2 regions of the Methylophaga thalassica genome follow, and region 1 is predicted to be linked to the other one. Evidence: riboswitches for the same ligand, from Rfam matches in the RefSeq annotation. Region 1 holds a riboswitch; the other holds the start of a gene.
The links. Region 1 has a riboswitch for cyclic di-GMP ahead of QQL60_RS05540 (beta strand repeat-containing protein). Riboswitches for the same ligand answer to the same signal wherever they lie in the genome.
Positions count from the first base shown of each region.

Region 1 (6,210 bases):
ACCATGCTGTTAATTATCAGCATGACAGCATGCTCAGCAAGTTTCCGGGAAAATGATAAACCGCAAGTATCAGCAGATTTAGCCGCCAATGATCTGCTATCCATTACTGACGGAAATGATCGTCTGTCGAATGCAAAACCTATCGTGAGGTGGTGGCAACATTTCGATGATCCACTTTTAAGTGAGTTGGTTGAGCAAGCGCTACAAAATAATTTAGATATCAAGATTGGCTACGCTAATTTAATGGCAGCACGAGCGATAGCCACAGAAGTGGGCTATGACAGGTTGCCTTCTGCTGATCTGAATGCCGATTACACTCGTGAAAGGCGTAGTCAAGAGACGGCTACGCCGTCTTCTGGAAAACGTAGTAACAATAGTTATAGTCTTGGCTTTGATGCCAGTTGGGAACTGGATCTGTTTGATCGTGTGAGTAACAGGATTAAAGCCAGTGATGCCGAAAGTGATGCGTTGCAAGAGGATCTAAAAAGTCTGCAAGTGTCGATAGCGGCCGAAGTGGCAAAAACCTATATTGAGTTACGTGGTGCACAATACAGAGTTAACATCGCTGAACGAAATGCTGATGTGCAACAAGATACGCTTGAGCTAACAAGAAATCTGACGCGGGGTGGTGTAGCAAGTCGCCTGGACATTGCACAAGCTGAAACACAGCTATCGTTGACACTGGCAGAAATTCCATTGCGTGAAGCAACAGCAACAGCAGCCATTAATCGTTTATCGGTATTAACAGGACAGAATCCTGAGCGCCTAAGCGAGCAACTCGCTACGAGCAAGCCCATCCCTAGTTTGCCGATGGCTGTGAATATAGGAAATGCCGCTGAATTGCTTCGAGAACGCCCCGATATTATAGCTGCTGAGAAGCGACTGACAGCCGCCACAGCAAACTATAATTTGGCGGTAGCGGATCAGTTTCCAGCGGTAAATATTGTCGGTTCACTGGGGTTTATCGCGACGAATTTATCTACCTTCGGTAGCAGTTCCGCCATTGCCAGTGCCATTGGTCCCAGTTTAAGTTGGGGTGTTTTTGATACTGGTCGTATTCAAGCACGCATCAAACAAAATGATGCCAAGAGTCAGGCAGCATTGGCTAATTACCAGTTGACAGTGCTGAAGGCACTTGAAGAAACAAAAACCGCCATAAGTGATTTTGCCCGTGAAGAACAGCGTCGCGAACGCCTTCAAGATGCCGCACGGACCTCAACGCAGGCCGAGTCAATTGCCACACAGCGTTTTGAGCTAGGGGATACTGACTTCTTACCGGTATTGGATAGTCAACGAACACGACTCAAGTCGGAAGATTCGCTTGCCGTCAGCGAAACACAGTCTGCAGTAAAGTTAATCAGTATTTATAAATCGCTTGGTAAAGGCTGGAGAATTGATAAATAGTCGTCATTAAATATGATGAATAACTATTTTGTCAGCTCTAAACCTATATAGGTGTTATGACTGAGTATATGGAATGATTCCAGAACATTTTTAACATTCAGTATTTATATTCGGGATTTAACACCTATAATTAATCACATTCTTATTCTGATAATGTACTAGGCAGCATAAATAGCATGCTTATGTTCTAGTCATAACTTACCTCAAACAGTAAGTTTGATCTTGTTTGGAGCAGTCAATGCAAATCGGTAGTTCAATTTACCTAGACTATCAGGCGACCACGCCGATAGAGCCTCGCGTTGTTAGCGCGATGGCACCCTACAATCATGAGATTTTTGCCAATCCACACTCTACGGCACATGTGCTTGGTCAGCAATCTGCGGCAGCGGTTGAGACTGCGCGTAGCACGATTGAAAAGTGCATTAATGCCTCAAGTGAAGAGGTTATTTTTACTTCGGGTGCGACGGAGTCGAACAATCAGGCGATTGCCAGTGTGATATTTGGCAATACTACTGAACGTCGTGACATTCTTATCAGTGAAATTGAACACAAATGTATTAAAAATGCCGCCTATTTTTATGCCGCAAAACTAGGTTACAAAGTCAAAGAAATTCCAGTCGATAATACCGGGCTGATTAATGTAGACGCTTATCAATCATTATTGTCTGATCAGACATTGCTGGTCTGCATTATGGCGGTCAATAATGAGATTGGCACCATTCAGGATGTCAAAACCTTTGCTGAAATGGCACATGCGGCAGGTGCGCTGTTTCATTGTGATGCGGCTCAAGCACCGGAAGCGATGGATATTGACGTGAAAGACTGGAATGTCGATATGCTGAGTTTGTCTGCACATAAAGTGTATGGCCCAAAAGGTATTGGCGCGATATTTATCAAAAATGATCTGCAGGCCGAGTTACCACCATTTATTCAGGGAGGAGGGCAACAGTTTGGTATGCGTTCAGGCACCCTGGCCACGCCTCTCTGTGTTGGTTTTGCTGAAGCGATGCGTATCACAAAACAAGAAGCAAAAACTCACCGTGAACAATTAACGCATTTGAAACGTTTGTTTCTACAGCAACTGCAAGCGACGCATATTCCATTTAAATTAAATGGCACACAAAGTCATTGTCATCCCGGCAATATCAATGTGCAATTCATCGGTTGTGATGCGAATAAGCTATTAGAAAAACTCCAGCCGAATGTCTGTGCTTCTACAGGCTCTGCCTGTAACAGCGAAATGGTCTTGCTTTCACATGTATTAAAAGCGATTGGGTTGACGGATGAAGAAGCAGGATCATCCTTACGCATCAGTCTGGGACGTTTTTCAGATGAACAACAAATAACAAAGGCCATCGACTATATAAAAGCGGCTATCGAAAAATAATTCCGATTTTTTATTGTGATAACCATTTGTTAACTTTGACCGGCGTAATCTAAAAATCCCAACCAATACAAGAGGGATTAATGATGAAAACAGCACTTTTTTCAGTATTAGCCGCGATGGCAATGAGCACAGTGACATTCGCTGAACCAGCATCAACTGACGATATGGCTAAACATGATAAAAAAGGATATTTCGCTCATATCGACACCAACGGTGATGGTGTTATTACAAAAGAGGAAGCCACAGCGGCAGCATTAAAACGCTTCGAAAAAATGGATACTAATGCTGATGGCAAGGTGACCAAGGAAGAAGCTGCAGCGGCCCATAAAAAACATAAGGGTGATAAACGCCCATCCTGCAAAGATAAGAAAGAAAGTTAATTTCTTTTATCACACCATATTTAGAAGGGAGTCAGTGACTCCCTTTTTTTATTGCGTATTTATTTTTCTCACAAAATCATACTTTTGGCTGATAGTCGCTATAACCCCATTTCATTATGATCGGCGTGTTATTTAATCGGCCAAACTTGGTGTGAATCAGGGACGGAAAGCCACAGGCCTTGTTGTTTAACAAGGTGGCTGGGTTGCACAAACGCAAGGAATCCGAGTGATGATAAATAAACAACGACAGTTTCTGTCGCTCTCTACTACGTTGCTGTGCAGCTCATTTTTACTGGCGCCGTCAGTTGTGCATGCTGTCACAGGACTCTATGGTACAAACACATCCCCAATCACCGTCAGCGATGGTTATATCGGATTAGATGGATATAAAAACGCGAGTAAAATAACTATTACAGCAGGTGGCCAGCTATTTAAATCGGGTGGTGGTAACGAATTTGCCAATATGACTTCTGGCATTGTAGTTAATAATGGCCTAATCGATAACCGGGGTGCGATAACCAATGAGCACTTAATCGAGAATAATGCCACCTTTGATAGTTATAGAGGCAATATTTGGAATAAAGCGTCTATCCAAAATGGCAGTAACTCCGTCTTTAAGTCTCATTCCCTTGAAAATTTTAGAGACGGTTATATCTCTACCAATGGTAGATGGGAAATGACCGGTGAGCATCGTAACAGAGGCAATATCTCCATTGGCCAAGATGGGGTGGTAACAAACAACGGTATATCGCTGCCTACGATGAATAATACCGGAAAGATTACAAACTCGGGTCTATACGAAAATACGGGATTGTTTTTTAATAACAATTATGGCCGAGTTGAAAACAGAGCCTCAGGCATATTTCAGAATAATAGATTTCTTCATAATAGATTGGGTTCATCTTTTAATAATGAAGGTATTTTTCAAAATGACTCTAGTGTAGAAAATGAGAGTCAATTCCTTAACAAAGGTCAACTAAACAATACCGCCAGTCATTCATTTACCACATTTTATAAATTCACGAATACTGGTTTGATTACAAATGATGGCAGTTTCGTAAATAGATCTGGCAATACTTACATTGGTAATGAGTATAAAAAGGGAAAGCTAGAGAATACTGGCACAATAAACAACAATGCCACGATGTCTAATGAGAAGGATGCCACGTTCAATAACAACGGTGTACTCAACAATAATAGTGGTGCACAATTTACCAACGCTTTCACCTTTAATAATCAAGGTGATGGCATCGTTAATAATCATGGTACGTTCAACAATCAGCAAACTGGCAGATTCGACAACGCTAATATGGCCAGTTTTGTTAACCATACAACAGCAAGTTTGAATAACAATGGCATACTCAGCAATCAGACCGGTGGCACTTTAACCAATCACGGCATTATAAAAAATAACGAAACCGGCACACTCAATAATGCGGGTAGCTTGATTAACTCAGATAGTGGTCAATTTGCTAATGCTGGCACTCTAAATAACAACAAAAACGGGCAAATCCTCAACAGCGGTGTGTTTGCCAATGGTGGTGTGCTGAACAATAAGAGCACATTTACCTCCACTTTATATTCCACTATGGCAAATTATGGCGATATCAATAATCACAGCCAATTTATTGATCAGGGTAAATTTGTTAATGGCGGCACAGTAAATAATTACAGTCAGTTTTTGATTGATGACTATGCAGACTTTACTAACGTTAATACCCTCATCAATACATCTGATGGCACCCTTAACCTGAAGGGCAAATTGCTCAATCAAAAATATTCACCCTCGAACATCACCAATGAAGGTGAGTTTAATATGAGCTATTACAGTCAGCTTGATAATGAAACCTTATTCACCAACAGTGCTTCGGGCACCTTAACGAACGATGGCACGCTGAATAACTCAGGTACCTTAGCGAATAATGGCACCTTGATTAATAACCGACAAATAAATAATACGGGTGCATTTTCAAGCAGTGGCCAGTTAACTAACTACAATTACATCAGTAATACTGGTTCGGCTGAGATGACACTGTCTAGCACTGGCACGATGACAAATCGGGGAATGCTGTCAAATGACGCTCGGCTGATAAATTATGGTGTCATCAATAATGCGATTAACGGCACAATCAATAACACGAAAGAGTTTTTTAACAATGGCACCTTGAATAGTGAAGGGGCAATTAACTCTTTCGGCCTTCAAAATACGGGGACTATTGCCAATGCCGGCACGCTGACAAGTTATTGGCTGCTGGATAATGAAAACACCATTACCAATACTGGCGTGATAAATAATAATGACACCAGTACGTTCAATAACTTCGCTAATGTGAAAAACCTGGCTGGAGGCAATATTGTCAATACTGGCGTGTTTGTAAATAGTGGCACCGTTGAGAATGCGGGCACACTGACTAATGCCTCTGTATTAAAAAATAAAGTAGGTGCAACGCTCAATAATACCGGCGTGCTCAATAATAACGATGAGTTCATCGTTGAGGGGGTACTGAGCAATAGCGGTCAGCTGACTAACTCAGCCTCAGGTGATCTCAATGTGGCTTCATCCGGCCAAATCAATAATAGCGGTCGATTCATTAGCGATAATAGACTCACCAATGCAGGTCGCATAACGAATAACGCGGGTGCGCTTTTTAATAATACCGGGGAGTTTTATAACAACAACACATTTGCTAATGCCGGTGAGTTCAATACTCTGGCCATGGAGAATAACGGTGTCATCACTAACACCGGTGAGTTTAATAATCACTGGCTTTTGTATAATAAAAATAGCCTCTCCAATGAAGGAAAACTGACCAATGCCTCCACTGGTTCGCTATCGAATACCTCAAAGATAAGCAATAAAAGTAGCGGTAACTTCACTAACTTTGGTGAGATCAACAACCAAGCAACGATTGAGAATGCCGGTGTCTTATCCAACCAAGGGACATTGAAAAATAACGGCATCATCACCAACTCTGGTCAATTTATTACGACGGATGGCCACATTGTGTCTGGCAGTGGTGAGTTTATTCAAACCGCTGG
Region 1 is NZ_BSND01000004.1:133,389-139,598, forward strand. Features, by position in the region: gene QQL60_RS05525 (efflux transporter outer membrane subunit) at 1-1,404, shown strand, start outside; gene QQL60_RS05530 (cysteine desulfurase family protein) at 1,643-2,791, shown strand; gene QQL60_RS05535 (EF-hand domain-containing protein) at 2,872-3,171, shown strand; cyclic di-GMP riboswitch class I at 3,301-3,382, shown strand; gene QQL60_RS05540 (beta strand repeat-containing protein) at 3,401-6,210, shown strand, end outside.

Region 2 (6,210 bases), on a different contig from region 1:
AGAAATCCCGGCATCTGTCTCAGGGAAAATATAAAACTCATACCTCAGTCTGGTTTCTGGGGCGAATGTGACTCAGTTCACATAATTGTCATCAATGCTTAACTTGGATGTCATCAATAACAATTACGCTGTATCCGTTAGCCAACCAAACACTTTAAATTGTCTTATGGGAGAGACACATGTCAAACAAGCTACCTTTATTATTGGGTGCAGCAACTTTAGCATTAAGCGTAACAGCTTATGCTAAACAACCTGTTCTAACTGATTATCAAGTTAACAGTGACTGGTATACCGACGCTGTTGAAAAAATGGATAACAAACCAGCTTATAAAAATGCACACAAAGCAAAAAATGTGATTTTATTTGTCGGTGACGGTATGGGCATTTCTACTATTACAGCTGCCCGTATTTTAGAAGGCCAGTTAAATGGCAAACCAGGTGAAGAAAACCGCCTGATCTTTGAAACATTTCCGTTCACAGGCCTGGCAAAAACATACAACGTTGATGCTCAAACACCTGACTCTGCTGGTACGATGACGGCCATGATGAGTGGTGTTAAAACAGATGCCGGTATCATTGGTATTGGTGAAGATGTTCACCGTGGTGTGTGTTCAACAATGAACGGCCATGAACTGGTGACAGCGCTTGAGCTGGCTGAAATCGCTGGTAAATCAACAGGTATCGTCACAACAGCACGTATCACTCACGCCACACCTGCAGCGACTTATGCAAAATCAGTGGATCGTGACTGGGAAGACGTTTCAGATATGCCTGCGTCAGTTACCCGCCGTGGCTTACCCTGTAAAGATATTGCCAAACAATTGGTTGAATTTGAAAGCAACCTGAAAAATCGTTATCCAACAGCAAAACGTATTAACGGTATCGAAGTCGCTATGGGTGGTGGTCGTCGTCACTTCTTACCAAAAAATCCTGCCTTTAATAGCCCTGATGCAGTCAGCTCAGTTGAAGGTGACAGAACAGATGGTCGTAACTTAGTTGCTGAATGGCAAACAACTTACCCAACAGGTAAGTATGTTTATGATAAAGCAGGATTTGATGCGATTGACCCAGCGAAAACCGATAAAATCTTTGCTCTGTTTAATGAATCACATATGCAATATGAAGCTGACCGTGGCAATGACATTGCCGGTGAACCTTCATTATCTGAAATGACGGAAAAAGCTATTAAAGTATTGAACAAGAACGATAGTGGTTTCTTTTTAATGGTGGAATCAGGTCGTATTGACCATGCTCATCATGCGGGTAATGCACATGGTGCTTTAAATGAAACTATTGAGTTTGCTCATGCGGTTAAAACAGCATTAGAAAACACTAATCCTGAAGAAACATTGATTATCGTGACTGCGGATCATAGCCATGTATTCACAATGGCGGGTTATCCAAAACGTGGTAATCCTATTTTAGGTAAAGTGGTCAGCGTTGGTTCAAATGAGCCTGCATTAGCTGCTGATGGTAAACCTTATACCACTCTGGGTTACACCAACGGTCTTGGTTTCCGTGACTTAGGTAATGAAACAGATGCTGATGCGAGCTATAGCGCAGGTCCTGATACTGGTCGTAAAGACTTAACAGCAGTGAATACAGAGCTGTCAGGTTATCACCAGGAAGCATTAGTTCCACTGGGTTCTGAAACACATGCAGGTGAAGATGTGGCGATTTTTGCTACTGGTCCAGGTGCCAATGCGGTGACAGGTGTGAATGAACAAAACTTGATTTATCACATTATGAACCAGGCAGCACGTTTGGAAGTTAAAGCAGAAAAAGCGATTAAGTAACATCAACGTAGAAAAAGAGAGGGGTGGACGTGAGTCCGCCCCTTTTTTTCGTTGGCACACATCAACAATTTAAGGTTATAGAGATGAAATATCGTTTATTAGTGAGTCTATTATTAGCATCCCCATTGCTGGTCCAAGCTAATGACAGCTGTTCAATTGATCCCGAGGTGTTAGGCGCTAGTTATCAAATGACCGACAGCGATTCTGATAAAAAAGCGACCATGATGTTATGGCGTCAACATCAGCGCGTCAGTAATCAATTTACTCAGTCAGGCATAACTGACATGTGGGAACACACGCATAATGGCCAACTAAGAATGGTCAGGTTTTTTGATAAAGAGCAACATGCTATTGAATATCAGCCAGGAGAAGTGAAATATGCCAATGCGGATAGTCAATGGCAGCAAGTGCATGAATTAATTACTGATAATCTGAAAAGCAATATGACCTTGGTTTCAAGCTCAGGTGAAGGTTGTGACAAAGTGGAAACCTATCAGTTAACTGAGGGTGATAGCCAACTGCAACTTGAATGGTTACCTGCATTATCACTGGTAAAAAGCTGGAAAAATGATACTGACGGTCATGTACAGACATGGCAGTTAACTCAGCTGATTAAAGATGAAAACGCTGTTAATGCCAGCTTTAAAATGCGCGATGATTATCAAACAACAGATTATGCCGATATTGGTGATAGTGAATCAGATCCGTTTATAGCGAAGATGATTAACCAGGGTTATATCGACCATGGTCCTTCCGGTTTTTATAACAGTGAAGGTGAGGATATCGGTCATCCGCATCATCATTAAGTAAAAGTGAAACCCAGTTAAAACCCTGTTTCAGTCTCTGAAACGGGGTTTTTTAATTTAGCGATAGTGCTACCTGACTGATGACGATATAGCGAATCAACTTGCCAGCTGTGACTAACACGACAAACCAGCCTAGATGTATTTTTATGAGTCCTGCCATAACAGTTAATGGATCACCAATGACGGGCAGCCAGGCAAAACACAGGGAAATAAGACCATATTTCTTAAACCGGTTTTCCGCTTTTCTGATATCGCTTTCTGATATCCGTAACCATTTGTTTATGACTGCAGAACTGGCCCAATAACCTAAAGCATAATTCAGCATTGATCCAAGCACGTTTGCCACGGTGGCTGTGCTGATGAGTAAAGTCGGTGATAATCCTTTGACTAATAGTGTGCTCAGAACGAATTCAGAGCTAAGTGGCAGTAGCGTGGCAGATAAAAAGGCTGAGATAAAAAGCCCTGGATAACCCAGGCTAACAAAATAATCCATTCAGGCGGTTACTCGATGGCGTGATGGTGGAGAAGTCAAACTGATACACTCCTTGGAAATATCGAATCATACATAAAAAAAGGGAGCCTAAGCTCCCTAATCTTGAACGACGATTTTCTAAATCTGGATTATGCAGCAATCGCTTTTCTACGAAAGCCTAAGAAACCTAATAAAGCAGGTGCTAATAAGAAAAGTGCCGCAGGAACAGGTACAGCCGAAACAGATAGGCTGTAATTTAAAGCTTTACCCGTTGCGTCATAGATATCCAACACATAAGTCAGACCTGCTGTTAATACTGCAGTGAAACTGAAATCACCTGTAATGTTGAAATTTTGAATAGCACCACCTAAAACACCAAATGCAATAGTTGCATTATCAAGATTAGACTCTGGATTAAATGACCATTCAATAACTACGGGTGTTGCGTCATTAGTAAATAAACTGAACGAAGATTCCCATGCGCCATTACCTGTAGTACCACTCGCTAATACAGTGCTGCCATTAGCAAGATCAATTTCCTGAGTAGCATTATTGGTGAAAGCTGGGTCACCTTTTGTTAAGTTAAGTGTTGCTGCGTTGGCGGCAACAGAGAAAAATAGTGCTATGACAAATAGCATCGCTTTTTTCATGATAATTTTCCTTCTGCATAAGTTGAAAAAACAAGCAATGCAACCCAGCCATCTTCAAATTTGAAGATCTGTGGCTTTCCGACCCCGCCTCACGACGAGTTTGGCTTTGATTAAATGGATGAAAGTGATAAACCACCCAACTGGTAAAGTGGTGAATTATTCATCTGCCGCTTAGTGTATAGAGGCTCTATTACAAGAAAATGTCAGAGTGAGTAATTGATTTAAATAAAATTTTTATCAAGTCAGTTGAATAACTTAACGGGCATATTTCCCGTTTTAAACTGGTGTATAGTCTGAAAATAATAATAAAAAAATATATATCAGAGAGGAGAGAGCAATATGGCAAGCGTACTAAAAACGACGCATCATGGTGGCTGTCCACATGATTGTCCGGATACCTGTTCGATGGTCTATGAGGTGGAAAACGGTCAATTAACTTCAGTCAAAGGCAATAAAGAACATCCGATGACGCGTGGCGGCTTATGCGTCAAACTCAAAGACTATGAAAAGCGTCACTATCATCCGGATCGTCTGTTGTATCCGATGCGACGTAGCGGTCCCAAAGGCAGTGGTCAGTTTGAGCGTATTAGCTGGGATGAGGCACTGGATGAAATTACCACGCGCTGGAAAGCAATTATTGATGAGTATGGACCTCATGCCATTATTCCCTATAGTTATTTGGGTAATCAGGGCTTAGTTCATGGCCTGAATGGTGGCGATGCCTTTTTTAACAAAATGGGGGCAACTGTTTGCGAACGTACTTTTTGTGGAGAAGGTTCCTGCACGGCCTGGTTACTGACTGTAGGGCCGACTGCAGGTGTCGATCCCGAGAGTTTTATTCATTCTAAATACATCGTTATCTGGGGCTGTAACTCTGTCAGCACCAATGTTCATCACTGGCATATCGTGAAAGATGCACAGAAAAATGGTGCCAAGGTGGTGGTGATTGATCCGTATAAATCCAAAACCGCTAAAGAGGCTGACTGGCATATCGCGCCAAAACCCGGTACCGATGGTGCACTAGCCATGGCGATGATGCATGTCATCATTAAAGAAGGTTTACAGGACCAGGACTATATTGACAACTACACCGTTGGTTTTGATGCCTTGGCAGAAAGAGCCAAGACCAGAACACCTGAATGGGCTGCGACTATCACGGGGATTTCCGCGGATGATATCCGTCAATTTGCCCGTGAGTTTGCCACGACTCAACCTGCTGCAATTCGCCTTGGGGTAGCGGTTGAACGCAACTATGGTGGTGGTCAGGCCATCCGTGCGATTACTTGTTTGCCAGCATTAACCGGCGCATGGCGGCATGTCGGCGGCGGTGCTTTGCAGTTCCCGGTATGGGAGCACCCCTATAAATTTGATGTGATTTGTCGTCCCGATCTTATTCCTGAAGGCACGCCAGTGGTCAATGCAATTCAGATAGGACGTGCTTTGACTGGGGAACTGAAACTCGATACGCCCATAAAATCGATGATGTGCTGGAATGCTAATCCTGTCACTCAGGCGGCTGAAACTAATAAAATTGTCGAAGGCTTAATGCGGGAAGACCTTTTCCTGGTGGCGGCAGAGCATTTCTTATCTGATACCGCCTCTTTCGCTGATATTGTCTTGCCAGCTTCGATGGGAGCGGAGATGGAAGATATGGTGCTGTCATGGGGACATCTATATCTTACCTATAACGAAAAATGTGTGGATTCGCCGGGTGAAGCTATTCCCAATAATGAGATATTCAGACGTCTGGCAGCCAGAATGGGCTACCAAGAAGAGAACTTTAGCTGGTCAGATAGCGAATGTCTGGAAAACTATGTTGATTGGGACTCGCCAGCCTGCGAAGGCATCGATTTGGCTTATTTGCGTGAACATGGTTTTGCCAAATTAAAGGTCGGCACAAAAGATGATCGTGCCCCACATCGTGAGGGTAATTTTCCCACACCCAGTGGTAAGTGTGAGCTGGAAATTAAAGGTGCCACCAATTTTGTCGCCGGACCTTTCCGACAAATGTATGACGGCTTTCAGCCTGGTGAGGCCTTAGACAGTCTGCCTGATTATGTGTCATCACGGGAAATACCCGAGGCAAACCCTCAGTTAGCAGAAAAATATCCACTCAATATTATTTCGCCGAAAAGTCATGGTTTCCTTAATTCTTGTTATGCCAATATGGAGAATAAGATTAAAGGTCAGGGTGAACAGTTTGTGATGATAAGTCCTATTGATGCGGATTTGAGAAATATTCAGAGTGGTGATGTGGTTTCTGTATTCAACGATAGAGGGATGTTTAAGGCTTTAGCTCAAATTACAGATGATGTCAGTCCCGGTATTGTGGTGGCAACACTCGGATATTGGCGACAATTAAATAACGGCACAGTGAATTGTGTCAGCTCGGCTGAGTTTGTGGATATGGGCCATGCACCTACGTTTACAGATAATTTGGTTCAGGTTGCTTTGTCAGCCTGAACATTTCGAAAAAAAGCCCGCGA
Region 2 is NZ_BSND01000003.1:709,062-715,271, forward strand. Features, by position in the region: gene gspD (type II secretion system secretin GspD) at 1-34, shown strand, start outside; gene QQL60_RS03670 (alkaline phosphatase) at 180-1,796, shown strand; gene QQL60_RS03675 (hypothetical protein) at 1,880-2,602, shown strand; gene QQL60_RS03680 (YqaA family protein) at 2,655-3,095, opposite strand; gene QQL60_RS03685 (hypothetical protein) at 3,224-3,724, opposite strand; cyclic di-GMP riboswitch class I at 3,760-3,839, opposite strand; gene QQL60_RS03690 (molybdopterin-containing oxidoreductase family protein) at 4,064-6,187, shown strand.
Region 2: another riboswitch for cyclic di-GMP. It lies ahead of QQL60_RS03685 (hypothetical protein); the one in region 1 lies ahead of QQL60_RS05540 (beta strand repeat-containing protein).